DNA from 3 places in the Streptomyces sp. SLBN-31 genome. Region 3 is predicted to be linked to each of the others. Evidence: riboswitches for the same ligand, from Rfam matches in the RefSeq annotation. Region 3 holds a riboswitch; each other region holds the start of a gene.
The links. Region 3 has a riboswitch for thiamine pyrophosphate ahead of thiC (phosphomethylpyrimidine synthase ThiC). Riboswitches for the same ligand answer to the same signal wherever they lie in the genome.
Positions count from the first base shown of each region.

Region 1: it holds a riboswitch for thiamine pyrophosphate, as region 3 does, so the genes downstream of both, thiO (glycine oxidase ThiO) here and thiC (phosphomethylpyrimidine synthase ThiC) in region 3, are expected to answer to the same signal.
Region 2: it holds a riboswitch for thiamine pyrophosphate, as region 3 does, so the genes downstream of both, FBY22_RS05465 (thiamine ABC transporter substrate binding subunit) here and thiC (phosphomethylpyrimidine synthase ThiC) in region 3, are expected to answer to the same signal.

Region 1 is NZ_VFNC01000002.1:2,543,714-2,553,587, forward strand. It holds gene thiE (thiamine phosphate synthase) at 1-506, opposite strand, end outside; gene FBY22_RS31685 (Rv2175c family DNA-binding protein) at 637-1,002, opposite strand; gene FBY22_RS31690 (NAD(P)/FAD-dependent oxidoreductase) at 1,069-2,298, opposite strand; TPP riboswitch at 2,435-2,546, shown strand; gene thiO (glycine oxidase ThiO) at 2,544-3,698, shown strand; gene thiS (sulfur carrier protein ThiS) at 3,695-3,895, shown strand; gene FBY22_RS31705 (thiazole synthase) at 3,899-4,693, shown strand; gene pknB (Stk1 family PASTA domain-containing Ser/Thr kinase) at 4,812-6,734, shown strand; gene FBY22_RS31715 (deoxyribonuclease IV) at 6,769-7,644, shown strand; gene FBY22_RS31720 (DUF4396 domain-containing protein) at 7,721-8,221, shown strand; gene FBY22_RS31725 (sulfite oxidase-like oxidoreductase) at 8,235-8,876, opposite strand; gene bfr (bacterioferritin) at 9,033-9,512, shown strand; gene FBY22_RS31735 (bacterioferritin-associated ferredoxin) at 9,513-9,746, opposite strand.
Region 2 is NZ_VFNC01000001.1:1,143,196-1,153,069, reverse strand. It holds gene FBY22_RS05495 (VOC family protein) at 1-113, shown strand, start outside; gene FBY22_RS05490 (LOG family protein) at 141-1,262, shown strand; gene FBY22_RS05485 (LAETG motif-containing sortase-dependent surface protein) at 1,423-2,121, shown strand; gene FBY22_RS05480 (maleylpyruvate isomerase family mycothiol-dependent enzyme) at 2,186-2,974, opposite strand; gene FBY22_RS05475 (ABC transporter ATP-binding protein) at 2,999-4,018, opposite strand; gene FBY22_RS05470 (iron ABC transporter permease) at 4,019-5,617, opposite strand; gene FBY22_RS05465 (thiamine ABC transporter substrate binding subunit) at 5,662-6,741, opposite strand; TPP riboswitch at 6,810-6,917, opposite strand; gene rlmN (23S rRNA (adenine(2503)-C(2))-methyltransferase RlmN) at 6,941-8,047, opposite strand; gene FBY22_RS05455 (SRPBCC family protein) at 8,133-8,582, opposite strand; gene FBY22_RS05450 (phosphatidate cytidylyltransferase) at 8,694-9,860, opposite strand; gene frr (ribosome recycling factor) at 9,860-9,874, opposite strand, start outside.
Region 3 is NZ_VFNC01000003.1:661,455-671,328, forward strand. It holds gene hisC (histidinol-phosphate transaminase) at 302-1,381, opposite strand; gene FBY22_RS40635 (LacI family DNA-binding transcriptional regulator) at 1,800-2,912, shown strand; gene FBY22_RS40640 (metallophosphoesterase) at 3,113-4,189, shown strand; gene FBY22_RS40645 (hypothetical protein) at 4,381-5,250, shown strand; gene thiC (phosphomethylpyrimidine synthase ThiC) at 5,436-7,247, opposite strand; TPP riboswitch at 7,240-7,429, opposite strand; gene FBY22_RS40655 (YibE/F family protein) at 7,501-8,997, shown strand; gene FBY22_RS40660 (SsgA family sporulation/cell division regulator) at 9,140-9,577, opposite strand; gene FBY22_RS40665 (IclR family transcriptional regulator) at 9,676-9,874, opposite strand, start outside.

The DNA of each region.
Region 1 (9,874 bases), on a different contig from region 3:
CGGTCGGTGCCCAGGGCGGCGGTGTGCCGGACCAGGTCGAGGCCCGGGGCGTGGCGGCCGGGCTTGGTGGGGGTCGGCCAGCAGGGGCCGGTGCAGAAGTAGTCGACGCCCTCCTGGACGGCGGCCGCCTCGGCCTCCGCCTCCGCGTGCGTGGAGCGGCCGATGAGCACGTCCTCGCCGAGGATCGCGCGGGCCGCGGGAACCGGGAGGTCGCCCTGGCCCAGATGGAGGACGTCGGCGGCGGCCGCGTGGGCGACGTCCGCGCGGTCGTTGACCGCCAGCAGCCTGCCGTGGCGGGCGCAGGCCTGGGCGAGGACCTCCAGGTGCTCCAGTTCCTCGGCCGCCTCCATGCCCTTGTCGCGCAGTTGCACGATGTCGACCCCGCCCGCCAGCACGGCGTCCAGGAACTCGGGCAGGTCGCCCTGGGTCCTGCGGGCGTCCGTGCAGAGGTAGAGCCGGGCGTCGGAGAGCCGGGCGCGGGCGTCGGCGCCGGACGTGACGGGCATGCGGGTGTCCCCCGGGGGTGGATGGCGTGCGGGCCGTGGCCGGTGGTGCGGCAGGCCGCGGTGTCCCGCGGCCGTGGCACCACCGGCCACGGCCCGCACTCCGGACGGTGTTCGGGTCGTTCTGGCTGGTTCAGACGGCGAGCGCCTGGGCCCGGCGCTTCACCTCCGTGCCGCGATTCTCGCTCAGGGCCTGCGCGGGGGTGCCGGGCAGGCTGTCGTCGGGGGTGAAGAGCCACTCGAGCATCTCTTCGTCGGTGAAGCCGTCGTCCCGCAGGAGCGTCAGGGTGCCGGTCAGGCCCTTGACGACCTTGTCCCCGTCGATGAAGGCGGCGGGAACGTGCAGCGCGCGGTTCTCCCCACGGCGTACGGCGATGAGCTGGCCCTCCTTGACCAGCTGCCGCACCCGCGTCACCTCCACGTCGAGCATTTCGGCGATGTCGGGCAGGGTGAGCCAGGCGGGGACGAGAGCATCGATCTTTGCGTCAATCTCGGTCACGGAATCAAGCCTGCCATCCGGGACCGACAGTCGGAAGTCGGGCCCGCCCGACAAGTGGCGTACGGACTACGCCGTGGCCGCCTTCAGGGGCTTCGCCGGGTCCGCCAGCAGCCCGGCGTCCATCGGGGTGGCCGCCTCGATCAGCCGCCGCCCCTGGGCCAGGTCGCGCGGCCTGCCGACCGCGAGCAGCGCCACCAGGCGGTCCTCGCGCAGCCAGCAGACGGACCAGGCCGGACCGGAGGGGTCGCCCCGCCACACGGTCGTGTCGGCGGACGCGTGATGCCCGGCGTACTGCACGAACCGGCCGAACTGCTCCGACCAGAAGTACGGGACCGGGTCGTAGACCGCCGGGGGCTCGCCGGTGGCCTCGCCGACGATGTTCGCGGCGACCGTGCGCGGACCCTGGAGGGCGTTGTCCCAGTGGTGGACGAGCAGCCGGTCGCCGTACCGGGCCGAGGGGAAGGAGGCGCAGTCGCCGACGGCGTAGACGTCCGGCACCGAGGTGCGCAGGCGGTCGTCGGCCAGGACCTCGCGGTGCGGGCCGAGCTCGACGCCGGAGCCGGCGAGCCAGCCGGTGGCGGGGCGGGCGCCGATGCCGACCACGACGGCGCCCGCGGGCACGTGTGTGCCGTCGTCGAGGACGACCGCGCCGGGCTCGACGCGCGCCACGCGCGCGTGTGTGCGCAGCTCGACGCCGGCGTCGCCGTACCAGGCGGCCATGGGCTCGGCCACCTCGGCGGGCAGCGCGCCCGCGAGGGGCCGGTCCGCGGCCTCGACGACGGTCACGGCGCAGCCCGCCTCGCGCGCGGCCGTGGCGAACTCGGCGCCGATCCAGCCCGCGCCGACGACCACGATGTCGTGCTGCCGGGCGAGCACGGGCCGCAGTCGCTCGGCGTCGTCCAGGGTGCGCAGCAGGTGCACGCCGGGCACGCCCTCGGCGCCCGGCAGCATGACGGGTTCGGCTCCGGTGGCGAGGACCAGGACGTCGTACGGGACGGGCCCGGTCTCGGTGTCCAGCCGGTGCTCCTCGGGGCGCACGCCCAGCACCTCGCGCCCCAGCCGCAGTTCGATGCCGAGTGCCTCGAAGTCGACGTCGAAGGCGGAGCCCTCGGACTTGCCGAGCAGGACGGCCTTGGACAGCGGCGGCCGGTCGTACGGCTGGTGGGGCTCGGCGCCGATCAGCGTGACGGTGCCGGTGAAGCCCTGTTCGCGCAGTGCGACCGCGGTCTGCACACCGGCCATGCCGGCGCCGACCACGACCACCCGCCGCTGCGACTGCGTCGTCTGCTCGCTCACCTGATCACCATAGACACTGACTACTCGTCAGTCAGGGGTCGTGCTCCGTGAGCTGTTCCACACCGTCGGTGAGCGACGGCGGCGGCCGGAGGCTCCCTTACCGAGGCGTGAGGGGTCGGGCTAGGGTGGCCCCCGTACACGCACTCGCGGGAGCCCGGACGCACCGGGCTGAGAGGGAGGCTGGCGGCCTCCGACCGTACGAACCTGATCCGGGTCATGCCGGCGAAGGGAGGGGCTGGACGCCCATGTCGTCACGTACGTCAGACGTCCTCGTCATCGGGGGCGGGATCATCGGCCTGGTCACGGCCTGGCGGGCCGCGCAGCGCGGTCTCGCGACAGCCGTGGTCGATCCGGAGCCGGGCGGCGGCGCCGCCCAGGTGGCCGCCGGGATGCTGGCCGCCGTCACGGAGCTGCACTACGGCGAGCAGACCCTGCTGGGCCTCAACCTGGCCTCGGCCCGCCGCTACCCGGACTTCGCGGCCGAGCTCACCGAGACCACCGGTCACGACCTCGGCTACCGCCGGTGCGGCACGCTCGCCGTCGCGCTCGACGCCGACGACCGCGCCCATCTGCGCGAACTGCACGTTCTGCAGCGGCAGTCGGGCCTGGAGTCCGAGTGGTTGTCCGGGCGCGACTGCCGGCGCCTGGAGCCGATGCTCGCGCCGGGCGTGCGCGGGGGGCTCCGGGTCGACGGCGACCACCAGATCGATCCGCGGCGGCTGGCGCGGGCGCTGGTGGCCGCGTGCGAGCGGGCCGGCGTGGTCTTCCACCGGGTGTGGGCCGAGAGCTTCCGGGTCGTGCGGGACCGGGCCGCCGGCGTCGTCACGGCCGACGGCAGCGAGCTGTCCGCCGGGCAGGTGGTGCTGGCGGCCGGCAGCCTCAGCGGGCGGCTGCCGGGCGTGCCGGACGACGTGCTGCCGCCGGTACGGCCGGTGAAGGGGCAGGTGCTGAGGCTGACCGTGCCGAAGCGGTACGCGCCGTTCCTGAGCCGTACCGTGCGCGCGATGGTGCGCGGCAGCCATGTCTACCTGGTGCCCCGCGAGAACGGCGAGCTGGTCGTCGGCGCCACCAGCGAGGAGCTGGGCTGGGACACGACGGTCACCGCCGGCGGGGTGTACGAGCTGCTGCGCGACGCGCACGAGCTGGTCCCCGGGATCACCGAACTGCCGCTGACGGAGACGCGGGCGGGTCTGCGCCCGGGCTCCCCCGACAACGCGCCGCTGCTCGGCCCGACCGAGCTGCCCGGCCTCCTGCTGGCCACCGGCCACTACCGCAACGGCGTGCTGCTGACGCCGGTCACCGGCGACGCCATGGCGCATGTCCTGGCCACCGGTGAACTCCCCGAAGAGGCCCTCCCGTTCACCCCGAAGCGCTTCGCGCGCGTGGAGCAGCACGCATGAACGTCTCCGTCAACGGGGAGCGGCGCGAGTTCGCTCCCGGTACGGCCCTGGACGCCGTCGTACGCACTCTGACCCCGGCCCCCTCCGGGGTGGCCGCCGCCCTGAACGAGACCGTCGTCCCGCGCGCGCAGTGGCCGTCGACGCCCCTCTCCGAGGGGGACCGCGTCGAGGTCCTCACCGCCGTCCAAGGAGGCTGACCCATGGCCGACGACCCCTTTGTCCTCGGCGGTACGTCCTTCACGTCCCGCCTGATCATGGGCACCGGAGGTGCCCCCAGCCTGGAGGTCCTCGAGCGCGCGCTGGTGGCGTCCGGCACGGAGCTGACGACGGTCGCGATGCGGCGGGTGGACCCGTCGGTGCACGGCTCGGTTCTGTCGGTGCTGAACCGGCTGGGCATCCGCGTCCTGCCGAACACGGCCGGCTGTTTCACGGCGCAGGAGGCCGTGCTGACCGCCCGCCTGGCGCGCGAGGCGCTCGGCACCGACCTGGTCAAGCTCGAGGTGATCGCCGACGAGCGCACTCTCCTGCCCGACCCGATCGAACTGCTGGACGCCGCAGAGACGCTGGTCGACGACGGCTTCACCGTGCTGCCGTACACCAACGACGACCCGGTTCTCGCGCGTCGGCTGGAGGACGTCGGATGCGCGGCGATCATGCCGCTCGGCTCGCCCATCGGCTCCGGGCTCGGCATCCGCAATCCGCACAACTTCCAGCTGATTACCGAGCACGCGCGCGTGCCGGTGATCCTGGACGCGGGCGCCGGTACGGCGTCGGACGCGGCGCTCGCGATGGAGCTGGGGTGCGCGGGCGTGATGCTCGCCTCGGCGGTGACGCGGGCGCAGGAGCCGCAGCTGATGGCCGAGGCGATGCGGCACGCGGTGGAGGCGGGCCGGCTGGCGTTCCGGGCGGGGCGCATTCCGCGCCGGCACTTCGCGGAGGCGTCCTCGCCGCAGGAGGGGCGCGCGCGCCTCGATCCGGAGCGCCCCGCGTTCTGAACGCCTGTTCGATCAGATCCGGACGGCGGTGCGAGGTCCGTCACAGCTCGGCTGCAGTACCGCCCCGATCTCACCCGAACCCACGGCCCTGTCAGTCTCGGCTCGTACACTCACCTGCGTGGATACGACCCTTCAGGACCCTCTGGTCGGGCAGGTGCTCGACGGCCGCTATCGCGTGGACGCGCGGATCGCGGTCGGCGGGATGGCCACGGTCTACCGGGCCCTGGACACCCGCCTCGACCGTGTGCTCGCGCTGAAGGTGATGCACCCCTCGCTCGCGGCCGACGGCTCCTTCGTCGAGCGGTTCATCCGTGAGGCGAAGTCGGTCGCCCGCCTCGCCCACCCGAACGTGGTGCAGGTCTTCGACCAGGGCACCGACGGGTCGTACGTCTACCTCGCCATGGAGTACGTCGCCGGGTGCACCCTGCGCGATGTGCTGCGCGAGCGCGGGGCGCTGCAGCCGCGCGCCGCCCTGGACATCCTGGAACCGGTGCTCGCCGCGCTCGGCGCCGCGCACCGGGCCGGGTTCGTGCACCGGGACATGAAGCCGGAGAACGTCCTGATAGGGGACGACGGCCGGGTGAAGGTGGCGGACTTCGGGCTCGTGCGCTCCGTGGACACGGTCACCAACACCACCGGGACCGTGCTCGGCACCGTCTCCTACCTCGCGCCTGAGCAGATCGAGCTCGGCACGGCCGACCCCCGGGTCGACGTGTACGCGTGCGGTGTCGTCCTGTACGAGATGCTCACCGGCGACCGTCCGCACGAGGGGGACTCCCCCGCCACGGTCCTCTACAAGCACCTCCACGAGGACGTCCCGCCCCCGTCGGCGGTCGTCCCGGGGCTGCCGTACGAGCTGGACGAACTGGTCGCGTCGGCGACCGCCCGGACCCCCGACATCCGCCCGTACGACGCGGTGGCGCTGCTCGCACAGACGCGTCAGGTGCGTGCCGCGCTCGGCGAGGACCAGCTGGACGCGGTGCCGCCGCGGGCGGTCGCGGCGGAGCACCGGGACATCTCCGAGGACCGTACGAGCGTCATCCCGCGCGCGCTGACCACGCCCCGGCCGCTGCCGGTGAACGACGAGCCCGCGCTGCACCGTACCAGCCGGCTGGAGTCTCCCCCGCCGCTGCCGCCGCGCCCGCGCGACGGGCGCTCCCGGCGCGGGCCGCTGGCGATCGTCGTCGCGGTGCTGCTGATCCTCGGTGTCGGCACGGGCGTGTGGTACATCAACTCCGGCCAGTTCACCAAGGTCCCGCCCGTGCTGGCGAAGACCCGGACGCAGGCCGAGAAGCAGCTGAGCGACGCGGGGCTGGACCTGGGGTCGGTCAGGCACGCCTACAGCGACACGGTGGCCCGGGGCACGATCATCAGCTCCGACCCCGAGCCCGGCACCCGGGTCCGGGACAACGCCTCCGTGTCGATCACCCTCTCCGACGGCCCCGAGACCGTGAAGGTGCCCGACGTGCAGGGGGGGACCCTGGCCGAGGCCAGGGCGCAGCTGAAGAAGAGCGGGCTCGAGGCGGGCATGGTGACCCGGGAGTTCTCCGACAGCGTCGAGCGGGGCTCGGTGATCTCCACGGAACCGGGGACGGGCGTGCGGCGGCACGCGGGCTCGGCGGTCGCGCTGACCGTCAGCAAGGGCAGCCCGGTGGACGTCCCGGACGTCACCGGCGAGGATCTCGACTCCGCGAGGTCCGACCTGGAGGACGCCGGCCTCACGGTGAAGGTCGCCGCCGAGCGGATCAACTCCGACTTCGACAAGGGGCAGGTCGCCGCCCAGACCCCGCGGGGCGACGGCCAGGCCGCCGAGGGCGACACGGTGACGCTGACGCTGTCCAAAGGCCCGGTGATGGTCGAGGTGCCGGACGTCACCGGCGACAGCGTCGACGACGCGCACACGGCCCTGGAGGGCGCCGGATTCAAGGTCGACGAGGACCGCGGTCTGCTCGGTCTGTTCGGCGACACGGTCAAGGCGCAGTCCGTGAAGGGCGGCCGGACGGCGCCGAAGGGCTCGACGATCACCATCAAGATCCGGTGACGGAGGGCCGCCACGGGCATGACACCCTGAACGGGTGAAAAGCCGGTACCCCTCCCTCCCCCGCAACCCCGTCGGCGGCCACGTCCCCGTGGCCGGCGGCCTGAACTCCGTCGGTCTGACCTACGCCCGCGACCTCGGGGCCGAGACCGTGCAGGTCTTCGTCGCCAACCCGCGTGGCTGGGCCACGCCCTTCGGCAATCCGCGGCAGGACGAGGAGTTCCGCGCCGCCTGCGCGGCCGAGGCGATTCCGGCGTACGTCCACGCTCCTTACCTGATCAACTTCGGCTCGCACACCGAGGCGACGGTCGAGAGGTCGGTGGAGTCGCTGCGGCATTCGCTGCGGCGCGGGCGGGAGATCGGGGCGCTCGGCGTGGTCGTCCACACGGGCAGCGCGACCGGCGGCCGGGAGCGGTCCGTTGCCCTCAAGCAGGTGCGCGAGCACCTGCTTCCGCTGCTCGACGAGCTGACCGCCGACGACCCGTTCCTGCTCCTGGAGTCGACCGCCGGCCAGGGCGCCTCCCTCTGCTCGCGCACCTGGGACTTCGGCCCGTACTTCGAGGCGCTGGACGCCCATCCGAAGCTCGGGGTCTGCCTGGACACCTGCCACATCTTCGCCGCCGGGCACGACCTGACCGGGCCCAGCGGCATGCACCAGACGCTCGACCTGCTGGTGGACACGGTCGGCGAGGGCCGGCTGAAGCTGATCCACGCCAACGACTCCAAGGACGTCGTCGGCGCCCACAAGGACCGGCACGAGAACATCGGCGCCGGCCACATCGGCGAGGACCCGTTCCGCGCCCTGATGACCCACCCCGCCACCGACGGCGTCCCGCTGATCATCGAGACCCCCGGCGGCAAGGAGGGGCATGCGGCGGACGTGGAGCGGCTGAAGAAACTCCGGGATTCCTGACCCGTTCCGGAATACCCCCAGGGGGTATACGGTTCCTGTCCGGTACAGGAACCGTCATCCGGCATTGGGGGCACTCATGCAGCACGAGGCGCACACCGAACACATCCACCGGCACGAGGGCCACGCCACCGACGGACACGGCCCCGCGAGCTGGTCCATGGCCGCGCAGGCCACCCTCCACTGCCTCACTGGCTGCGCCATCGGCGAGGTGCTGGGCATGGTGATCGGCACCGCGCTCGGCTGGGGCAACCTCCCGACGATGATCCTGGCGATCGCCCTCGCCTTCTTCTTCGGCTACTCGCTCACCCTGCGCGGGGTCCTGAAGGCCGGCGTCGGCTTCCGCACCGCCTTCCGGGTGGCGCTGGCCGCGGACACCCTGTCGATCGCCGTGATGGAGCTCATCGACAACGGCGTGATCGTGCTGTGGCCGGACGCGATGGACGCCGGGCTCGGCGACACGCTCTTCTGGATCTCGCTGGCGATCTCCCTGGTGATCGCGTTCCTGGTCACCACACCCGTCAACAAGTGGATGATCGGGCGGGGCAAGGGGCACGCGGTGGTGCACCAGCACCACTGAGGGGTACCGGGAGTCAGAGCTCGGGGCCCTCCCCGGGCTCCTCCTGGTAGGAGTAGCGCTGCTCCTTCCACGGATCGCCGATGTTGTGGTAGCCGCGCTCCTCCCAGAAGCCGCGGCGGTCGGCGGTCATGTACTCGACGCCGCGCACCCACTTCGGGCCCTTCCAGGCGTACAGGTGCGGGACGACCAGGCGCAGCGGGAAACCGTGTTCCGCCGTCAGCAGCTCGCCGTCCTTGTGGGTGGCGAAGAGGGTGCGGTCGGACGCGAAGTCGTCGAGGCGGAGGTTGGAGCTGAAGCCGTACTCGGCCCAGACCATCACATGGGTGACGGCGGGGGCGGGCGGGGCGATCTCCAGGATCGCGGAGGCGGGGATGCCGCCCCACTCGGCGCCGAGCATGCTGAACTTCGTCACGCAGTGCAGATCGGCGACGACCGAGGTGTAGGGCAGCGCCGTGAACTCCTCGTGGCTCCAGCAGTGCTTCTCACCGTTCGCGGTGGCGCCGAAGACCCTGAACTCCCAGCGCTCGGGCCGGAACTTGGGAACTGGCCCGTAGTGCGTGACCGGCCAGCCGCGCTGCAGGCGCTGGCCGGGGGGAAGCCCCGGGTGCACGGAATCTCCGGTTTCTCCTGATGCGCGTTCCACCGGTTGACCCATGCCTCCATCCTGACAGACCCGCGGCGATGCCCATGACCGGCCTCCGCCCGATTCGGGCAACTCCTACTAAGCGTGAACTTACTGGACGGCCTCGCACGCCGGTGCAATCATGCGGCGCAACCTGCCCGTTCCCCCCGGTCGGAAGGAGCCTCTGCGATGCAGGGCGACCCCGAGGTCATCGAATTCCTCAACGAGCAGCTCACCGGCGAGCTGACCGCGATCAACCAGTACTTCCTGCACGCGAAGATGCAGGAGAACTTCGGCTGGACGAAACTCGCGAAGTACACCCGGCACGAGTCGTTCGACGAGATGAAGCACGCCGAAGTGCTCACCGACCGGATTCTCTTCCTGGAAGGGCTGCCCAACTATCAGCGGCTCTTCCACGTACGGGTGGGCCAGACCGTCCAGGAGATGTTCGAGGCCGACCGGCAGATCGAGGTCGAGGCGATCGACCGTCTCAGGCGCGGGATCAAGGTGATGCGCGACAAGGGCGACATCACGTCCGCGAACATCTTCGAGTCGATCCTCGAGGACGAGGAGCACCACATCGACTACCTCGACACCCAGCTGGAACTGGTGGAGAAGCTCGGCGAGGCGCTGTACATCGCCCAGCTGATCGAACAGCCGGAGAGCTGACTAGGCCGCTTCGTCGAGGTCGGCGATCTCGGCGAGGACCGGTCGGCCCTGGTCCGCCGCCTCCCGCCGCGGGCAGGCGCCCCGGCCGAGGATCGCCTGGATGCGGCGCACGCACCCGCCGCAGTCCGTGCCCGCCTTGCAGGCGGAGGCTATCTGGCGGGGAGTGCAGGCACCGTCGTCCGCATGCTGCTGGACCTGCGCCTCGGTCACGCCGAAGCAGCTGCACACGTACACGCGGACTCACCTCCCACCTAGATCGATAAGGCTAACCTAACCTTACCCGGCGCCCGAAGACCGCAAAAGTGGGATGGGGCGCGGATCGTATGTGATCCGCGCCCCACTTCATGCCCTGGTGACAGGTG
Region 2 (9,874 bases), on a different contig from region 3:
CCGCGACCGGCGAGACCCAGGACCACGGCTTCATGTACGGCCGCGCCTTCGACGACCTCGACGGCCACACCTGGGAGGTCATGTGGATGGACCCGGCGGCCGTCCAGAGCTGAACCGTTCTCCTTCCTTAGCATGGCCGGGTGCAGACCAGCCCGGCCCATGCGGCCCACCATGACGAACGCGAGATCGAGACGCTCGAGGACTTCGACGCGACCGTCTCGGCCCGCGGCACCCTCGCCGGCTACCGGGTGCAGGCCGTCGATCTGACGGACCGCACACGGGAGTTGCTCACCACCGACACCGCGGGCGCGGTCTTCCTCGGCTGCCCGATGCGGGAGGACGCGGCGCAGAAGATCCGGACCGACGGCGCCCTGGTCTTCCCGCCGGTTCCGGACCTCCCCTTCGATCCCTACCGCGGACACCTCTACACGGCCGACCAGCTGTTCGCCTCGCTGGAGAAGGGGTACGAGCAGACGCCGGACGCCCTGGCCTACGCCTGGTTCCAGCGCACCAAGGCGGACGGCGACATCTACGCGTCGATGCTGCGGGCCGTGCACGACGACTCCATCTCCGACGCCCTGGACGAACTCCTGCGCGGCGCGCGGGTGGTGGGCGTCATGGGCGGCCACGCGATGGCACGCGGCACCGAGGCATACGCGGGCGCCGCGCGCCTGGGCCGCGAACTGAGCCGCGCCGGGCTGACCGTGGCGACGGGTGGCGGCCCGGGCGCGATGGAGGCGGCGAACCTGGGCGCGTACGCGGCGCCGTACGAGGACGAGATGCTGGAGGAAGCGTGCGAACTCCTCGCCCGGGCACCCTCGTTCACACCGTCGGTCACCGAATGGGCGCAGGCGGCCTTCGAGGTGCGCGACCGCTGGCCGAAGGGCAACCACTCGGTCGGCATCCCCACCTGGTTCTACGGCCACGAGCCGCCGAACCCCTTCGCCGCGTACATCGCCAAGTACTTCGCCAACGCCACCCGCGAGGACGGCCTGCTGGCCCGTTGCAACGCGGGCGTGGTCTTCCTGCCGGGCGCGGCAGGGACCGTGCAGGAGATATTCGACAACGCGACGCCCAACTACTACGAGTCGAGGGGCGAGCCGACGCCCATGGTGCTGGTCGACCGGGAGCACTGGACCGAGCGGCTGCCGACCTGGCCCCTCTTGCAGGCACTCGCGCGGGAACGCTCGATGGAGTCCCGTATCGCCCTCGTTGACCGGATCGAGCAAGCCCCGGCGGCATTGAAACGTCTCGGTGGTTAATAAGAGAGTAAAGCCAACCCGCGGTACAGGCCTTTGGATTGACACTCTTATGGAACGCTTATAGACCTGTGAGCCTCATGGGGATGGTGAAGCCTCACCTCACCGTCGCGTCACCTCCCCTGCAACCCCCCGCAGTTGTGCCATCCCGTGAAGGGCAAACGTGTCCATAACTCGCCGCACCGCGCGTCGTTCAGCGCAGATCCTGGGCGTCGCCGCCGCCTCCACCGCGCTCGCCGTGAGCGCCGCGGGCTCCGCGCTCGCCTGCAACATCAGTGAGTTCTCCGCCGAAGCCAAGTGCGACGGCGGCAAGGGTGTCATCGTCGTCACCGACAAGGACGCCTCCGGCACCCCGGCCACGATCACCGTGTTCCTCGAGAGCAACGGCGCCGACGCGAAGCAGATCGGTGAGCAGGACGTCACCGGTTCGCGCGAGGGTGTCACCGTCACGTTCAACGAGGACTGGCAGCCGAAGGCCGAGTACCGCGTCCACGTCACGGCCGGGAAGGACAAGGACCACCCGATCGTCGACAAGGACATCAAGCCGAACCTGAGCACGCCCGCCAAGGGCTGCGCCAAGGACGAGTCGACCCCGCCGGCCACCCCCTCGCCGTCGGAGTCCGCCTCCACCCCGGCCTCGGATTCCCAGAGCCCGGCCCCGTCGGCCTCGGAGAGCAGCACCGCTCCGGCCGGCAGCACCGACAACGAGCCGTCCCCGGCGGCCGGTGACTCCAACCTCGCCGAGACCGGTGCGAACTCCAACACCGGTCTGATCGCCGGTATCGCGGGCGGCCTGGTCGTCGTGGGCGGCGGCGCCGTCTACTTCGGCATGCGCCGTCGCGGGGCGAACAGCTCGCGCTGACGCCTCACTTCGCAACGCACCGTGGCCCGTCCCCGTATCCCCGGGGGACGGGCCACGGTCGCGTTCAGCCGAACGTCGCCCGCTCCAGCCAGGACTCCAGCAGCTCCCGCTCGCCGACGACCTCCAACTCCCGCGCATCCAGGGGCAGTCGGCGGTAGAAGGCGAGCAGCACCGAGGTGAGCGGGCCACGCAGGGCGACGGTCGCCTTCTCGTGGCCGCGGCGCCGGACGAAGCCCTCCTCGGTGCCCTGGACGAACCACTCGGCGTTCAACTCCGGCGCGGCGTCGGTGGCGTGCAGGTGAATGCTGCCGCCGGCCCGCAGCGGCTGCTCCGTCTCCTTGCGCCGGCCCATCAGCTCCACCAGCTCCAGCCACTCGTCGATCGAGTCGGCGGCGATGTCGGGTGCCACTTCGTACGGCAGTCCCGCGGCGAGCGTGGCGTCGGCGCGGTGGACGGTGATCTCGTGGGCCATGCGGCGGGCCCAGAAGCCGGCGTTCGGGGACTCGGCCCAGCTCCACACCTTCGCGTCCGGCCCGGCCTCGCGCAGCGCGTCCACGACCAGTTCGCCGGCCTCCGCCAGCCAGGCGTCGAGGGCGGCCGCGTCGCCCGGGGTCTCGGGGCCGTCGCCGCGCGGCACCAGTTCGTCGTCGATGTTCTCCTGCGCCCGCGTCCGCACCAGCGTCCCCGACCAGCGCAGGACGCCTCCCATGTGCAGCACGAGCTGCTCCAGGGTCCAGTCGGGGCAGGTGGGGACGGTCGCGGCCAGGTCGGCCCCGGAGGTCACCACCGCTCTCAGCTGTTCGACCTGGTGGGCGATCTCGGCACAGTAGCGGTCATGCGGGAGGAGTGTCATGCCCGCACCATACGGAGGGAATGATCAGTTCAGCACCACGATTTCCGCCGCGTCGAACGCCACCCCGACCGTGTCCCCGACCTCCGGCGCCTCCCGCAGCGCGCACGCCGCCTCCAGCCGGGGCGCCTCCCGCGGCTGCAGGTGTACGGCGACGTGGGTGCCCTTGAAGGTTCGGGCGGCGACCGTGCAGCGCAGCCCCTCGTCGGCCGGGACGAGCCGGACGCCGGCGGGACGGACGAGCAGGGTGCGCGTGCCCTGGGGGGCGTCCTCGGGCACCGGCACCTTGCCCCAGGGGGTGTCCGCCGCCTCCCCCGCGACCGTGCCCTCCACCACGTTGTCGAAGCCGAGGAAGCGGGCCACGAACTCGTCCGCGGGCCGCTGCCACACCTGAAGTGGCGTACCGGACTGGGCGATCCGCCCGTCCCGCATCACCACGACCCGGTCGGCCAGCGCGAAGGCCTCTCCCTGGTCGTGCGTGACGGCCAGCACGGTCGTGCCCAACCGGCCGAACAGCTCCCGGAGTTCGACGACCAGCCGCTCCCGCAGCGAGCGGTCGAGCTGGCCGAGCGGCTCGTCCAGCATCAGCAGCCGCGGCCGGGGCGCCAGGGCACGCGCCAGCGCCACCCGCTGCTGCTCGCCGCCGGACAGCGAGGCGACGGCCCGGCGAGCGGCCCCCGGCAGGCCGACGAGCTCCAGCAACTCCCTTACCCGCTCGGCCTGTTCGGCCTTCGATGCCCCGTGCATGCGCAGCCCGAAGGCGACGTTGCCGCCCACGTCCCGCTGCGGGAAGAGCTGGTGGTCCTGGAACATCAGCCCCACCTCCCGCCGGTGCGCGGGCACGCCCGTCTGATCCCGCCCGTCGAGCGAGACCCGTCCGGAGTCCAGCTCCTGCAGCCCCGCCACCACCCGCAGCAGCGTCGACTTGCCGCTGCCGCTCGGCCCGAGTACGCACACGACCTCGTGTTCGGCGACGTCGAGGCCGACAGCGTCGAGCACGGCCCGCCCACCGAAGCGGACGGTGGCGTCTTGCAGGCTCAGCAGCATTCAGAACTCCCCGTTCCGGTCGGTGCGGAGCCGCTCGAGCACCAGCAGCGCCACCGCGCACACCACCATCAGAATCGTCGAAAGGGCCATCGCCTGCCCGTAGTTGAGATCACCGGGGCGGCCGAGCAGCCGCGCCACGGCGACCGGCAGCGTCGGGTTGTTGGGCCGCGCGATGAACACGGTCGCCCCGAACTCCCCGAGCGACACGGCGAACGCGAATCCGGCCGCGACCAGCAGCGCCCGCCGTACCAGGGGCAGATCGACCTCGCGCCACACCCGCCACGGCGAGGCCCCCAGCACGGCCGCCGCCTCCCGCAGCCGCGCGTCCACTGCCCGCAGCACGGGCAGCATGGTCCGTACGACGAAGGGGGCGCCCACGAGCGCCTGGGCGAGCGGTACCAGGATCCACGACGACCTGAGGTCCAGCGGCGGCCGGTCCAGGGCGATCAGAAAGCCGAAGCCGACGGTCACCGCGGAGACGCCCAGCGGCAGCATGAGCAGCGCGTCGAAGCCGCGGACCAGCCGGCCGGCGTCCCTGCGGGCGAGGGCCGCCGCGGCCAGAGCGCCGATCACCACGGCGATGGCGGTGGCGGCGAGGGCGTACTGCAGGGAGTTGCCGATCGCCTCGATCGGCGGGACGAGGAAGGTGTCGTCGTCCTTCGTCAGCGCCCGGTAGTAGCCGAAGTCCGAGCCACCGAGCGAGCGTTGGACCAGTACGGCGAGCGGGAGGAGCAGGAGTACGGCGACGGTGGCGAGGACACCGGCCAGCAGGGCCCACTGCCCCGCCCCGCGCGGCCGCCGGGCGGTGCCGCCCGCGTCCACCAGCCGCAGGGCGCTCTCCCGGCGCCGTACCGTCCACGCGTGCACGGCGAGGATCGCGCCCACCGCGACGAACTGCACGATCGTCAGGACGGCGGCGGTGGACAGGTCGAAGATCTCGGACGTCTGCCGGTAGATCTCGACCTCCAGGGTGGAGAAGGTGGGCCCGCCCAGGATCTGCACCACGCCGAAGGAGGTGAAGGTGAAGAGGAAGACCATCAGCGCGGCGGCGGCCACGGCGGGCCCGAGCGCCGGCAGGGTGACCGTGCGCCAGGCCCGGAGGCGGGACGCGCCGAGCATCCGCGCCGCCTCCTCCTGCCGCGGGTCCAGTTGCCCCCACAGCCCGCCGACGGTGCGCACGACGACGGCGTAGTTGAAGAAGACGTGCGCCAGCAGGATGGCCCACACGGTCGTGTCCAGCCGTACGCCCCACAGTTCGTCCAGCAGTCCGCCTCGTCCGACGAGCGCCAGGAACGCCGTACCGACGACGACGGTCGGCAGTACGAAGGGGACGGTGACGACGGCCCGCAGGACCTGTCTGCCGGGGAAGTCGAAGCGGGCGAAGACGTACGCGCCGGGGAGTGCGATCAGCAGCGTGAGCGCGGTGGAGGCGAGCGCCTGCCAGGTGGTGAACCACAGGACGTGCCGAATGTCGGACCGCGCGACCACGTCCGCGATCCGGCCGAGGTGCCACGTCCCGTCCGCCCGCAGCCCGCGCGCCACGATCGCGGCGACGGGCCAGGCGAAGAACAAGGCGAAGAACGCGACGGGCAGGCCCATGAGGCCGAGCCGCGCCGCGCTCCCCCGCCGCTCCGGGCGCGCGGCTACTTCAGTACGAGTGACGTCCACGACTTGACCCACTGGTCACGGTTGGCGGCGATCTTCGTCGGGGCCATGGCCTCCGGGTCCTTGGCGGCGGGGCCGTACTCGGTGAACTCCTTGGGCACCTTCGCGCCCTCGACCACCGGGTAGACGAACATGTTCAGCGGCATGTCCTGCTGGAACTCCTTGCCGAGCAGGAAGTCGATGAACGCCTTGCCGCCCTTGGTGTTCTTCGCGTTGCTGAGCAGACCGGCGTACTCGATCTGCCGGAAGCAGGTGCCGTACGACACCCCGGTCGGCGCGGTCGAGGGACGCGGGTCGGCGAAGACGACCTCGGCGGGCGGCGAGGAGGCGTAGGAGACGACGAGCGGCCGGTCGGCCTTGGCCTTCTTGCCGCCGGCCGAGCCGGAGAACTCCTGGTTGTAGGCCTGCTCCCAGCCGTCGACGACCTTCACGCCGTTGGCCTTGAGCTTCTTCCAGTACCCCTGCCAGCCACCGTCCCCGTACTTCGCGGCGCTGCCGAGCAGGAAGCCGAGGCCGGGCGAGGAGGTGGAGGCGTTCTCGGTGACGAGGAGGTTCTTGTAGGCGGGCTTGACCAGGTCGTCGAAGGACTGCGGCGGGGTCAGCTTGTGCTTGCTGAAGTACGCCTTGTCGTAGTTGACGCAGATGTCGCCGTAGTCGATGGGGGTGACCCGGTGCTTGCCCGGGTCGACGCGGAACTGCGGCTGCACGGTGTCGGCGCCCTTGGCCTCGTAGGCCTGGAACAGTCCGTTGTCGAGGGCCCGCGACAGCAGGGTGTTGTCGGCGCCGAAGAAGACGTCGCCTTGCGGGTTGTCCTTGGTGAGCAGGGCCTTGTTGACGGCCTGGCCGGCGTCGCCGCTCTTGAGGACCCTGACCTTGTAGCCGGACTGCTTCTCGAAGTCGGCGAGGACGCTCTTGGAGACGGCCCACGAGTCGTGGCTGACGAGCGTGACGGTCTTGGAATCGCCGGACGACTGGCCGCCGGACGACGACGATCCGCAGGCGGACAAGGTGATCAGGCCGAGGCCTACGGCCGCGGCGACGAACGTCTTGGTGTGCACTGAAGTTCCTCCTGGGTGACCAGGAAGAGACGCGGCCCCGCCCAGAAGATCTGGGCGGGGCGCAACAGCTTGAGTGATGACCGAACTTCCTACCCAGAATGACCTGGGCAAGGTTCAGAGGGTCTGCGGCCCGGTTGCCGCACTCTCAGCGCTGTGGCGCTCCCCTGTCGGAATATGAATATGTATGGACGGGCTCAGGTTACCGCTCGGTGGCCGCGAGCTGACCACAGGCACCGTCGATCTCCTGTCCGCGGGTGTCCCGGACGGTCACCGGCACCCCGTGCGCGGCGATGGCCTCGACGAACGCCTTCTCGTCCTCGGGCCGGGAGGCGGTCCACTTCGAACCGGGCGTCGGGTTGAGCGGGATCAGGTTGACGTGCACGGGCTTGCCCCGCAGCAGCCGCCCGAGCCGGTCGCCGCGCCAGGCCTGGTCGTTGATGTCGCGGATGAGGGCGTACTCGATGCTCAGCCGCCGCCCGCTCTTCTCCACGTACTCGAACCCGGCGTCGAGCACCTCGCGCACCTTCCACCGCGTGTTCACGGGGACGAGTGTGTCGCGCAGCTCGTCGTCGGGGGCGTGCAGGGAGATCGCCAGCCGGCACTTGAAGCCCTCGTCGGCGAACCGGTGGATGGCGGGCACGAGCCCGACGGTGGAGACGGTGATCCCGCGCTGGGAGAGCCCGAGCCCGTCCGGGGCGGGGTCGGTCAGCGCCCGCACGGCCCCGACCACGCGCTTGTAGTTGGCGAGCGGCTCGCCCATCCCCATGAAGACGATGTTGGACAGGCGCGCCGGTCCACCCGGGACCTCCCCGTCCCGCAGCGCCCGCATCCCGTCCACGATCTGGTGGACGATCTCGGCGGTGGACAGATTCCGGTCCAGTCCCGCCTGCCCGGTGGCGCAGAACGGGCAGTTCATCCCGCAGCCGGCCTGCGAGCTGATGCACATGGTCACCCGGTCCGGGTACCGCATCAGCACGGACTCGACGAGCGTGCCGTCGAACAGCCGCCACAGCGTCTTGCGGGTCGTGCCCTGGTCGGTCGACAGATGCCGTACGACGGTCATCAGCTCGGGCAGCAGCGCCTCCTGCAGCTTCCCGCGCGAGCCGGCCGGGATGTCCGTCCACTCCGCCGGGTCGTGCGCGTACCGCGCGAAGTAGTGCTGCGAGAGCTGCTTGGCGCGAAACGGCTTCTCCCCGATCTCGGCCACCGCGTCCTTGCGCTCGGCGGGCGAGAGATCGGCGAGATGCCGCGGCGGCTTCTTGGCTCCGCGGGGGGCGACGAAAGTGAGTTCTCCGGGCTTAGGCATGGCTCAACCAGTGTCGCAGATCAATTCGGTGCCCCGGGCTGCCCGGCCCGGTGGGGCGGCCCGGGGCCCCGCCGTGGAGTTCGCGTCAAGCGGCCGCGTGTTCCAGCTTGTCCTTCAGCAGGCGTTCGTTGCGCGGCATCTCCTTGCGGGCCTGGGGGCGGACGACGAGGGGCAGCAGGAGTTTGCCGATGCCGTGGCCCTCGAAGTCGAGGTCCATCGTCACGTGGGTGCGACGGCCGTCGTCGATGGGGGTGAGCTCGGCGTGGAACCGGCCCCTGACCGGGCCGTCGATTCCTCGGACGGACCAGGAGTGCTGCGGTGTGTACTCGGTGCACTCCATGGTCATCGGCATCTCGCGCCGGCCCATGTGGCGGGTGACGCGGACCTTGGACCCAAGGCCGAAGGGGCGGTCGTCGAGCTGTTCGGCGGAGACCGCGCTCAGCTGCCATTCCGGCAGGTGGGAGGGGTCGGTGACATACGCCCAGACATCCTCGGGACGGCGGTCCACGTCGAACTCTTCATGGATGGCGGACATGGCGCCTCCTCTTCGGGACATTCCCTTTGAGGGCTTACACCGGGATCGTCCCACTCGCCCGACGACCGCGCCATCGAGCGAGCGGGACTGCGAGGACTGTCGGCCGGACCGTCAGCCGGATCCCACGAACAGCACCAGCAGCAGCCACACCACGGGAGCCGTCGGCAGCAGCGAGTCCAGGCGGTCCATGATGCCGCCGTGGCCCGGCAGGAGCGTGCCCATGTCCTTGATGCCCAGGTCCCGCTTGATCATCGACTCGCCGAGGTCGCCCAGTGTGGCGCTGGCCGCGACCGCGAAACCGAGGACGAGACCCTGCCACCAGGCGCCGTCGTCGATCAGGAACTGCAGGCACAGCGCGCCCGCCACCATCGCGAACGACACCGCGCCGAACAGGCCCTCACGGGTCTTGCCCGGGCTGATGCGCGGCGCCAGCTTGTGCCGGCCGAAGCGCCAGCCGACGGCGTACGCGCCCGTGTCGCTGACCACCGTCAGGAGAAGGAAGGTCAGCACCCGCCAGGGGCCGTCGTCGGCCGTCAGCATCATGGCGACGAAGGTCGCCAGGAACGGGACGTAGAAGGCCGCGAAGACACCCGCCGTGACGTCCTTGAGGTAACCCTCCGGCGGCTCCGTCATGCGCCAGACGAGGACCGCGAGCGCCGTCAGCGCCATCGCCACCCACGCGCCCTCGGCGCCGCGCACGTACCCGGCGACGACCATCGCGGCGCCGCCGAGCGCCAGCGGAACGAGGGGCGCCTTGATGCCCTTGCGCTCCTGCAGCCGGCTGGTCAGTTCCCACAGGCCGACGACCACCGCGACCGCGACGACGCCGACGAAGACGGCCTTGACGACGAACAGCGACGCGATGATCACCACGCCGAGCCCGACGCCGACGCCTATGGCCGCGCCCAGGTCGCGCCCCGCGCTTTTCTTCTGCGGCTGCGGCGCCGGCTGGGGGGCGTCGGGCATGGGCTCCGGATTCTGCTGCGCCGCCGGGTGGGGCGGTGCCTGCGGCATGTCGTAGGTCTGCGCCCGCGGCGATTCGTCGCGGAACAAGGGGCCGCTCAGCCGAGCGGCCCCCCGGTCGTCATCCTGGTCTTCGCCGTGTGGAGGTACGGGTCCGTCGGGCACGATGGGCATGGGGCGAGTGTGCTGCGCCTTGGGCGCATCGTACGCGGGACCCGCCGGGGCAGCCCCCTGGACAGGCCCCTGGTCGGTGGGCCCCCAGTAGCCGCCCCGCGACCCGGTGTGTGGCGGCGCTCCCCAGGAAGAGTCGTTCATCAGACCTCGAGCAG
Region 3 (9,874 bases):
CATGAGGGCGGACCGCCTGGGCCATGAGGGTGCGCGGAAGGGGCCATCAGGGGGTGGCATCAGGGCCACGTGGCACCCTGCCGGGGACCGGTTCAACATGCCGTTGAACCGAGGGGCGCTGCCGTCGTGGCATCGCGGTTTCACGTGAAACCCACGCCCGCTGACAACCGTACGGGACGCCGGCCCCGTACACGCGGAAACGGCGGTCGCGCAGAGGCGCGACCGCCGTGGAGGCGGTGGCCGAGCGGAGGCCCGACCGACCGGGAAGCCGTGGTCGAGCGGAGGCCCGACCGACCGGCTGCTACAGCTCCTTGCGGAAGTTTTCCGCCACCTTCAGGAAGATGTCGTTCGCCTCGGTCTCCCCGACCGTCACCCGCACACCCTCGCCGGGGAACGGCCGGACCACCACACCGTGCTGCTCACAGGCCTGCGCGAACGCGACCGTGTGCTCCCCCAGCCGCAGCCATACGAAGTTGGCCTGGGACTCGGGCACCGTCCAGCCCTGGGCCCGCAGCCCGTCGGCCACCCGCGTGCGCTCGCACACCAGCGAGCCGACGCGGCCGAGCAGTTCGTCCTCGGCGCGCAGCGAGGCGATCGCCGCCTCCTGCGCGAGCTGGCTGACCCCGAAGGGCACGGCGGTCTTGCGCAGCGCCGCCGCCACCGGCTCGTGGGCGATCGCGAAGCCGACGCGCAGTCCCGCGAGTCCGTACGCCTTGGAGAAGGTGCGCAGCACGCACACGTTCGGCCGGTTCCGGTACAGCTCCACGCCGTCCGGCACCTCGGGGTCACGGATGAACTCGCGGTACGCCTCGTCCAGGACCACCAGCACATCGCCCGGCACCCGGTCGAGGAACCGTTCCAGCTCGGCCCGGCGTACGACCGTGCCCGTCGGGTTGTTGGGGTTGCAGACGAAGACGAGACGCGTGCGGTCGGTGATGGCGTCCGCCATGGCGTCCAGGTCGTGCACGTCGCCGGCCGTCAGCGGCACCTGCACGGACCGCGCCCCGCTGATCTGCGTGATGATCGGGTACGCCTCGAAGGACCGCCAGGCGTAGATGACCTCGTCGCCCGGGCCTGAGGTCGCCTGGATCAGCTGCTGGGCCACGCCGACGGAACCGGTGCCCGTGGCCAGGTGGGAGAGCGGGACGCCGAAGCGGTCGGAGAGCTCGTTCATCAGGCCCGTGCAGGCCATGTCGGGGTAGCGGTTGAAGGTCGAGACGGCGGCCGTCACCGTCTCCATCACTCCCGGCAGCGGCGGATAGGGGTTCTCGTTGGAGGACAGCTTGTAGGCCACCGGCCCACCGGCCGCGGCGGGCTTGCCCGGCTTGTAGGTGGGGATCCCCTCCAGCTCGGCTCGCAGCTTGGGGCTCGTCTCGCTCACCGCAGTCCTCCTCGCGACCACCGGCGGCCCGTCCGCGCCGCCGGCTTCCAATACTCCTCACCTTATGAGGATTCGCCGCCGCTGCGTACTGGTGCGGACCGACCTCATCCGTCCCACAGGCATCACGGGCAACAGCGCACGAAGGCAGACGAATCCAGGGGGCGCGGCCACATATATCTATGCGCCGGTGGCTCGCGCCCTGGCGCGCATCACCCGTGCAGGTGAGTTGAGACCTCTTCGAAACATCGGGGACTTGGCAGGCTCATGCGTGCCGACAAGTCACGTAGTGCCATTGGATCGTTCAACTGACTTGCATTCAAAGGCAGTTGGCGTCAATTGACCTTGCAGAAACGTGCCTGTCAACGCGTGCATATGCGTCCGCCCTACCCCACCGCATGAGCCCTACTATCGGCTCGCCATGACAGCAGCAGGGAAGCACCAGGTGAGTCGCGCGGAAACCTCACGTCGAGGCAGCCGGCCGGGCCGGGCGGGCATCAGAGACGTCGCCGCCGCCGCCGGAGTCTCCATCACGACCGTCTCCGATGCCCTGAACGGCAAGGGCAGGCTCCCGGACGCCACCCGACGCCATGTCCGCGAGGTCGCCGACAGACTGGGGTACCGCCCCTCGGCCGCGGCCCGCACGCTCCGTACCGGCAAGTCGGGCCTCATCGGCCTTACCGTGACGACGTACGGGGATGAACCTTTCACCTTCACCGAGTTCGCGTACTTCGCCGAGATGGCGCGGGCCGCCACCTCCGCCGCGCTCGCCCGCGGCTACGCGCTGGTGATCCTCCCGGCGACCTCGCGCCACGACGTGTGGTCGAACGTCGCCCTCGACGGCACGGTCGTCATCGACCCCTCCGACCAGGACCCGGTGGTCAGCGAACTGGTCCGGCAGGGTTTACCGGTGGTCTCCGACGGCCGCCCGGCCGGCTCCCTGCCGGTCACCGCGTGGGTCGACAACGACCACGAGGCCGCCGTACTCGGCATCCTCGACCACCTGGCCGACGCCGGCGCCCGCCGCATCGGCCTGCTGACCGGGACGTCGACGGACACGTACACCCACCTGTCGACCACGGCGTACCTGCGCTGGTGCGAGCGCGTCGGCCAGGACCCGGTGTACGAGGCCTACCCGGCGCACGACCCGTGCGCGGGGGCCGTCGCCGCCGACCGGCTGCTGGCCCGCCCGGACCGCCCGGACGCCGTCTACGGCCTGTTCGACCCCAACGGCACCGATCTGCTCGCCGCCGCCCGTCGTTACGGCCTGCGCGTACCGGACGACCTGCTTCTGGTCTGCTGCAGCGAATCCGGGGTGTACGCCAACACCGACCCGCCCATCACCACACTCTCACTGAAGCCGCGCCGGATCGGCACGGCGGTGGTGCAGCTGCTCATCGACGCGATCGAGGGGGTCGAATCGGACCAACCGGTCGAGCAGGTGATACCGACGGAACTGATCGTGCGCACCTCGTCGCAACGACGTGCTCCGCGTACGACGGTGAGCCCGCCGCGTTCGCCCGAAGAGGAGTGAAACAAGCGCTGTCAGCAGCGGTCGAAGCCCTGCCCAATCGGGGCGAAAGCCGCGGTGAACTGGACTCTTGCGCCGATTCACCACCCCTGGGTCATCACATGGCGCGATCCGCATTCCTATGATGGGCCCACGACACCGCGGGCCGCTGCGACCAGGCAGTCCGAAGCGGTGCAGATGCGGCGCGATGGTGGAGGGGTCTGATGACTCAGGGGGCCGGTCAGGGACCCGAGACGGAGCGGACGGCGACGTTGCGCGACTTCCGGGTGCCTGCGTACGTCCACGAGACCGGTCCGTACGGCCACAGCACGCACCCCGGCGACGTCGTACCGCCCCACGAGGAGACGTATCCCGAGGGCTACACACCGACCGAGCGCGACCTGCCCGTCATCAACCGCGGTGACACGCTCCAGGTGCCCGTCGACCCGGCGGGCCAGGCGGTGCCGCAGCCGAACGACGGCGTCGGCCCGCTCTACGTCGTCGGCGACGTCCACGGTTACCTGGACGAACTGGTGGCCGCGCTCCAGGAGCAGGGGCTGATCGACGCGGGCGGGAACTGGTGCGCCGGCACCGCCAGGCTGTGGTTCCTCGGCGACTTCACCGACCGCGGGCCCGACGGCATCGGCGTCATCGACCTGGTGATGCGGCTGTCCGCGGAGGCGGCCGCGGCCGGCGGCTACTGCAAGGCGCTCATGGGCAACCACGAGCTGCTGCTGCTCGGCGCCAAGCGGTTCGGCGACACCCCCGTCAACTCCGGCGCGGGCACCGCCACCTTCCAGGCGGCGTGGTTGCTGAACGGCGGTCAGAAGACCGACATGGACCGCCTCCAGGACCATCACCTGCAGTGGATGGCCCGCCTCGACGCCGTCGAGGAGGTCGACGGCTATCTGCTCCTGCATTCCGACACCACCGCCTACCTCGACTACGGCGACTCGATCGAGGCGGTCAACGACACGATCCGCGAGACCCTCACCCGCAACGACGCCGACGAATGCTGGGACCTGTTCCGCAAGTTCACCAAGCGCTTCTCCTTCCGCGACGAAGGCGGCGCGGACGCCGCACGCTCCCTGCTGGATACGTACGGCGGCACCCGTGTCGTTCACGGTCACAGCCCCATCCCCTATCTCCTGGGTGAGGTCGGCTCCGAGGACGGCGAGGACGACGCGGGCCCCGTGGTCGAGGGACCCCACGTCTACGCGGAAGGCCTGGCCATCGCGATGGACGGCGGGGTGACCATGGCCGGAAAGCTGCTGGTCCGGCAACTTCCGCTGGATATCTGAGCGTTCACAGGGCAGGCGCCCCGACGACGGAGCCGCGATGAACGGCGCAGGCCAGGGCCCAATTTCCGGAAACCCCCTGTCGACGTGTGCCGTCCCGGCTCTACCATCGGCTTATCCGTAGCAGGCTCCCCTCCGTTTCTGCCCGACGGCTCGTTGGCATGCGAGCCCCAAGCCCTACGGAGCATCGGGGGATGCACATGAACAGCGTTCCGCAGCACCTGCTGAGCGAGGACCGCCAGGAGTACGAGCGGGTCCTCGATGAGGCGCTGCGCTCCGCCCCAAACCGCCCGGAACTGGCCGCTGTGGGACAGCGGCTGAACACCGAACAGCTGCGCACCATGGCGCTGAACGCCACCGCACTCATCACGGCGGCCGCGGCGACCGAGTACCAGCACTACGTGAAGGTTCGCGAGGAACTGCGCCAGCCGGCGTCGTCCACCCCGTCGTCCACCCGCGCGTCGGGCTCCACGGAGCCGGGCCCGGACGCGATGGGGCTCGCTGCCACCCTCGGCGAGGCCGTCGAACCCGCCGGCGCGGGCGCCGTCGCCGTCGCCGCCGTCCTGACACCCGTCCTCGCCGGAACGGCCGCGGTGATATTCCTGCTCGTCGGATACGTCATCAGGTCGGTCGCCCCCAAACAGATGTTCGGCAAGACCATGATCACCGCTGGCTGGGTGTTCGGCGCGATGACCGCTGCCGCCATCCTCGTGGCCGCAGTGGGACTGCTCCTGACCGCGCTGCGCAACCGTCCGGCACTCGAAGCCGGACCGTACGGAGAACTGAGCGGAGAGGTGGCCCGGGCCAAGGACGCCTGGCGCGAGGCGCTGCTGGAGCGTGGCGTCCTGCCGTTCCTGCGGGAGGCCCTCGCCGACCCCGGCGCGGCGGCCGCCCTGAACACCACGACACCCTCGGCGCCGACGAGCCGCATCCCGCAACTCGGTTACGACCGCCCGGGCTTCACCAGCCCGGACGACGGACCGGCGCGCGGCCACCGGCCGAGCTTCACGAGCCCGGACTACACCAGCCCGGACTTCGGAGGCCCCGAACACCAGCCGGAGTGAGCCTCGGCTTGCGCCCTCCACCACAGGAAGACCCCCTTCGGGGGAGCGCAAGCCGAACCTCGACTGCGAGACTGCGACGACGCCATGGAGACGCGTCGGCGGCCGCCCGAGCCGGCGAGGCCGCACCTCGCCGCGGAACGGGGCGGCCCACGCCTCGGCCGTGAGGCACGAGCCGCCCCGCGGGGCTACGGCTGTTCGGCGATCGGCAGATACACCCGGTTCCCGGCCGCGGCGAACTCCTTCGACTTCTGAGCCATGCCCTCCTCGACCTCCTCCCGGCTACCGCCGTGCTCGCGGCGGATGTCCTGGGAGATCTTCATCGAGCAGAACTTCGGCCCACACATCGAGCAGAAGTGGGCGGTCTTGGCCGGCTCCGCCGGGAGCGTCTCGTCGTGGAACTCCCGTGCCGTGTCCGGGTCCAGGGCGAGGTTGAACTGGTCCTCCCACCGGAACTCGAAACGGGCGTCGGACAGGGCGTCGTCCCACTCCTGGGCGCCCGGGTGGCCCTTGGCGAGGTCGGCGGCGTGGGCGGCGATCTTGTAGGTGATGACGCCGGTCTTGACGTCGTCGCGGTTGGGCAGGCCCAGGTGTTCCTTGGGGGTGACGTAGCAGAGCATGGCCGTGCCCCACCAGGCGATCATCGCGGCACCGATGCCGGAGGTGATGTGGTCGTACGCCGGGGCGATGTCCGTGGTCAGCGGGCCGAGCGTATAGAACGGAGCCTCATCGCAGATCTCCTGCTGAAGGTCGATGTTCTCCTTGATCTTGTGCATCGGGACGTGTCCCGGGCCCTCGATCATGGTCTGTACGTTGAAACGCTTGGCGATCGTGTTGAGTTCCCCGAGCGTGCGCAACTCCGCGAACTGGGCCTCGTCGTTGGCGTCCGCGATCGAGCCGGGCCGGAGGCCGTCGCCGAGTGAGTACGTGACGTCGTAGGCGGCGAGGATCTCGCACAGTTCCTCGAAGTTCTCGTAGAGGAACGATTCCTTGTGGTGCGCGAGGCACCACGCGGCCATGATCGAACCACCGCGCGAGACGATGCCGGTCTTGCGGTTGGCGGTGAGCGGGACGTACGGGAGGCGGACGCCCGCGTGGACCGTCATGTAGTCCACGCCCTGCTCGGCCTGTTCGATGACCGTGTCCTTGTAGATCTCCCAGGTCAGCTCCTCGGCACGGCCGTCCACCTTCTCCAGTGCCTGGTAGAGCGGCACCGTGCCGATGGGGACGGGGGAGTTGCGCAGCACCCACTCACGCGTGGTGTGGATGTTGCGTCCCGTGGAGAGATCCATGACCGTGTCGGCGCCCCAGCGGGTCGCCCAGGTCATCTTCTCGACCTCCTCCTCGATGGAGGACGTTACCGCCGAGTTGCCGATGTTGGCGTTGACCTTCACCAGGAAACGCTTGCCGATGATCATCGGCTCGATCTCCGGGTGGTTGACGTTGGCGGGCAGTACGGCCCTGCCCGCCGCGATCTCCTCACGGACGACCTCCGGGGAGACGTTCTCCCGGACGGCCACGTATTCCATCTCCGGGGTGATCTCGCCCCGGCGCGCATAGGCGAGTTGGGTGACCGCCTCGCCGCCGCGACCGCGGCGTGGCAGGCGCGGCCGTCCCGGGAAGACCGCGTCGAGGTTGCGCAGACCGCCGCGGGGCGCGGTGTGCTTGATCCCGTCGTCCTCGGGACGGACCGGGCGACCCGCGTACTCCTCGGTGTCTCCACGGGAGATGATCCAGTTCTCCCGAAGCGGTGGCAGACCCCTGCGGACATCGGTGTCGACGAGTGGATCGGTGTACGGGCCGGATGTGTCGTACAGCGTGACCGACTGCCCGTTGGTGAGGTGCACCTGACGGACGGCAACCCGCACATCGGGGCGTGAGCCCTCGACGTATGCCTTGTGCCAGCCGATGGACTTCCCGGCCTCCTGGGACGATGCGCCCTCAGCGGGCTGCTCGTCCTCGCTGGAGGCAGGCGTGCGTACGTCGTCCTTGTTGGTCATGAGACCTACTCCCTACGCCGGCATTACCCGGTAACAGGTTCGGCGGTCGACGCAGCGGTTTCCGTCTGCCGACATTTCGTGGGGAACATCACTCGACTTCGGTGATGTTCCACGTGAAACATCGCTGGGACGGAGGTCAGCGCCCTCTCAGCCCGGTGCTCCGAGCTCCCGCGTGTGCAAAGGTGCCTCCACGCTAGCGTCATTTCTGGCGCGGTGAACAGGGGGCCTCTGTCGTTCTTGCGATGATCGGGCGGTGACCACGACGCAGCAGCCCTCGTATCCGCCGGAGCAGCCCCGCCGGTCCGGCTCCGTAAGCGGCGATGCCCACGGTCCCCACGGGGGCCGTGAGCAGCACGCGCACGGGCACTCCTCCGGTGGCCATGAGCAGCACGCGCACCGGCATGTGTCCGGTGACCCCGAACACGACGTCGGCCAAGGGCACGGCTCCGGTGGCGGTCACGGGCACAGCCACAGCCATGGGCCGGCGGCCCCCGTCTCCCGGCATCTGCGCAAGGTCATCGGGGCGATCCTCATCCCCTTCGCCGCGGCCGTGGTGGTCGGGCTCGCGGTGCTGTGGCCCGGCGGGGCACCGGCGCACGAGCGGACCGGGGTGGGCTTCGACCGGCAGTCCCAGCAGGCGACGGTCACCAGGGTCGTCGAGGTCAGCTGCAAGTCCGTCAACGCCTCCGGCGGGGGCTCGGCCGGGGCCACCTCGGCCGCCGGTGGCACCTCCGCCCAGCAGGAGGACAAGGGCACCTGCAAGAAGGCCACCGTCCGCGTCGACACCGGCCACGACAAGGGCCGTACGTTCGTCGAGATCGTGCAGCCGGACCAGTCCCGGCAACTGCACCAGGGCGAGAAGGTCGTGGTCGCCTACGAGCCCTCGGCGCCGAAGAACCTGCAGTACTCGGTGAGCGACGTCAACCGGCGCTTCCCGATGGCACTCCTCGCCGGGCTCTTCGCCGTCGCCGTCGTGATCGTCGGACGCATGCGGGGCGTCATGGCGCTGGTCGCACTCGCCATCAGCTTCCTGATCCTGAACTTCTTCATCCTGCCCGCGATCCTTCAGGGCTCGAATCCCCTGGTCGTGGCGGTCGTCGGGGCGAGCGCCATCATGCTGATCGCCCTGTACATGTGCCACGGTCTGTCCGCCCGCACCTCCGTCGCCGTGCTCGGCACCCTGATCTCCCTGGTGCTGATCGGCATCCTCGGCTCGCAGTTCATCGGCTGGGCCGCACTGACCGGCAACACCGACGACAACACCGGTCTCATCCACGGCCTGTACCCGTCGATCGACATGAGCGGTCTGCTGCTCGCCGGCGTCATCATCGGCTCGCTCGGCGTCCTCGACGACGTCACCGTCACCCAGACCTCGGCCGTCTGGGAACTGCACGAGGCCAACCCGGCCATGGGCTGGCGCGGGCTGTACCGGGCCGGCATCCGCATCGGACGCGACCACATCGCCTCCGTCGTCAACACCCTCGTCCTCGCCTACGCGGGCGCCGCGCTGCCGTTGCTGCTGCTCTTCTCCATCGCGCAGAGCAGTGTGGGGACGGTCGCCAACAGCGAACTCGTGGCCGAGGAGATCGTGCGCACGCTGGTGGGCTCGATCGGCCTGGTCGCCTCGGTGCCGGTCACCACGCTGCTGGCGGCGCTGGTGGTCTCGGCCGACCGGCCGGAGGCCGCCATGGCGGCGCAGGCGTCTTCGGCACCGGCGCGCTCGGGGAAGGGACGGCGGCGCAAGCACTGAGCCCGGGTGGCGCCGCGGGTGTCGAAGCCCGAAGGCGCAGCAATGGTTCTGCCCGGGGCGGCTCACACCCGCGAGAGAAGCGTTCCTGCGTCTTCCGTGCCCCGCGCCGAGGTGGTCCGCCGACTCCGCGGCCCCGCCGGCCTCAGCCCGCGCTCTGCTCCTCCGCCAGGATCCGGTCCAGCGCCTCGTCGAGATGGGCGTCGAAGTCGGCGAGCGCACCCTCCTGGCCCAACGGCACGAGCTTGTCGGTGCGGTCGAGGAAGGCGATGAGCGGGGCGGTGGACGAACGGAACAGCGCCTGGTCGCAGCCGACCTGAAGCCGGATCAGGACATCGCCGAGCGACTCCGGTTCGACGGGCGAGACCCGCACGTCCCCGTCGCCGGACGGCCTGCCGACCCCGTCGATCAGCAATTCCCGGCCGAAAGCCCAGGTCACCGGGTCGTCGCCCGGGAGATGGAAGGTCAGCCGCACGGCATAGGGATCACAGGACTCGTAACGCAGCTCCACCGGAATACGGAAAGAGAGCTCCTCGGAGACGAGGAAGCTCATCATGACCTCTGCCTGTACCGACTCGCGCATCGCCTACCCCGTAATTTGTAGCCGTCTGGCCGGGAATCATCCCCTGACACAGGTGAAATATTGCTGAAAGTACACGGCAGATCACAAGGAGTGAGTTTTCACATACTGATAGAGATGGCGAGAGACCCCAGCAGACGCCCGATCTCGCTCTGCAGCTGCCGCGCCACCGGCAGCAGACGGTCTGCCTGATGGCACGGCAGGGAGATGGCCATCGTGGCGGCCGTCGTCCCCAGGGTGATGGGGATGGCCGCGCAGACCGTCCCCAGCGCGTACTCCTGCCGCTCCGTCACCGTCTCC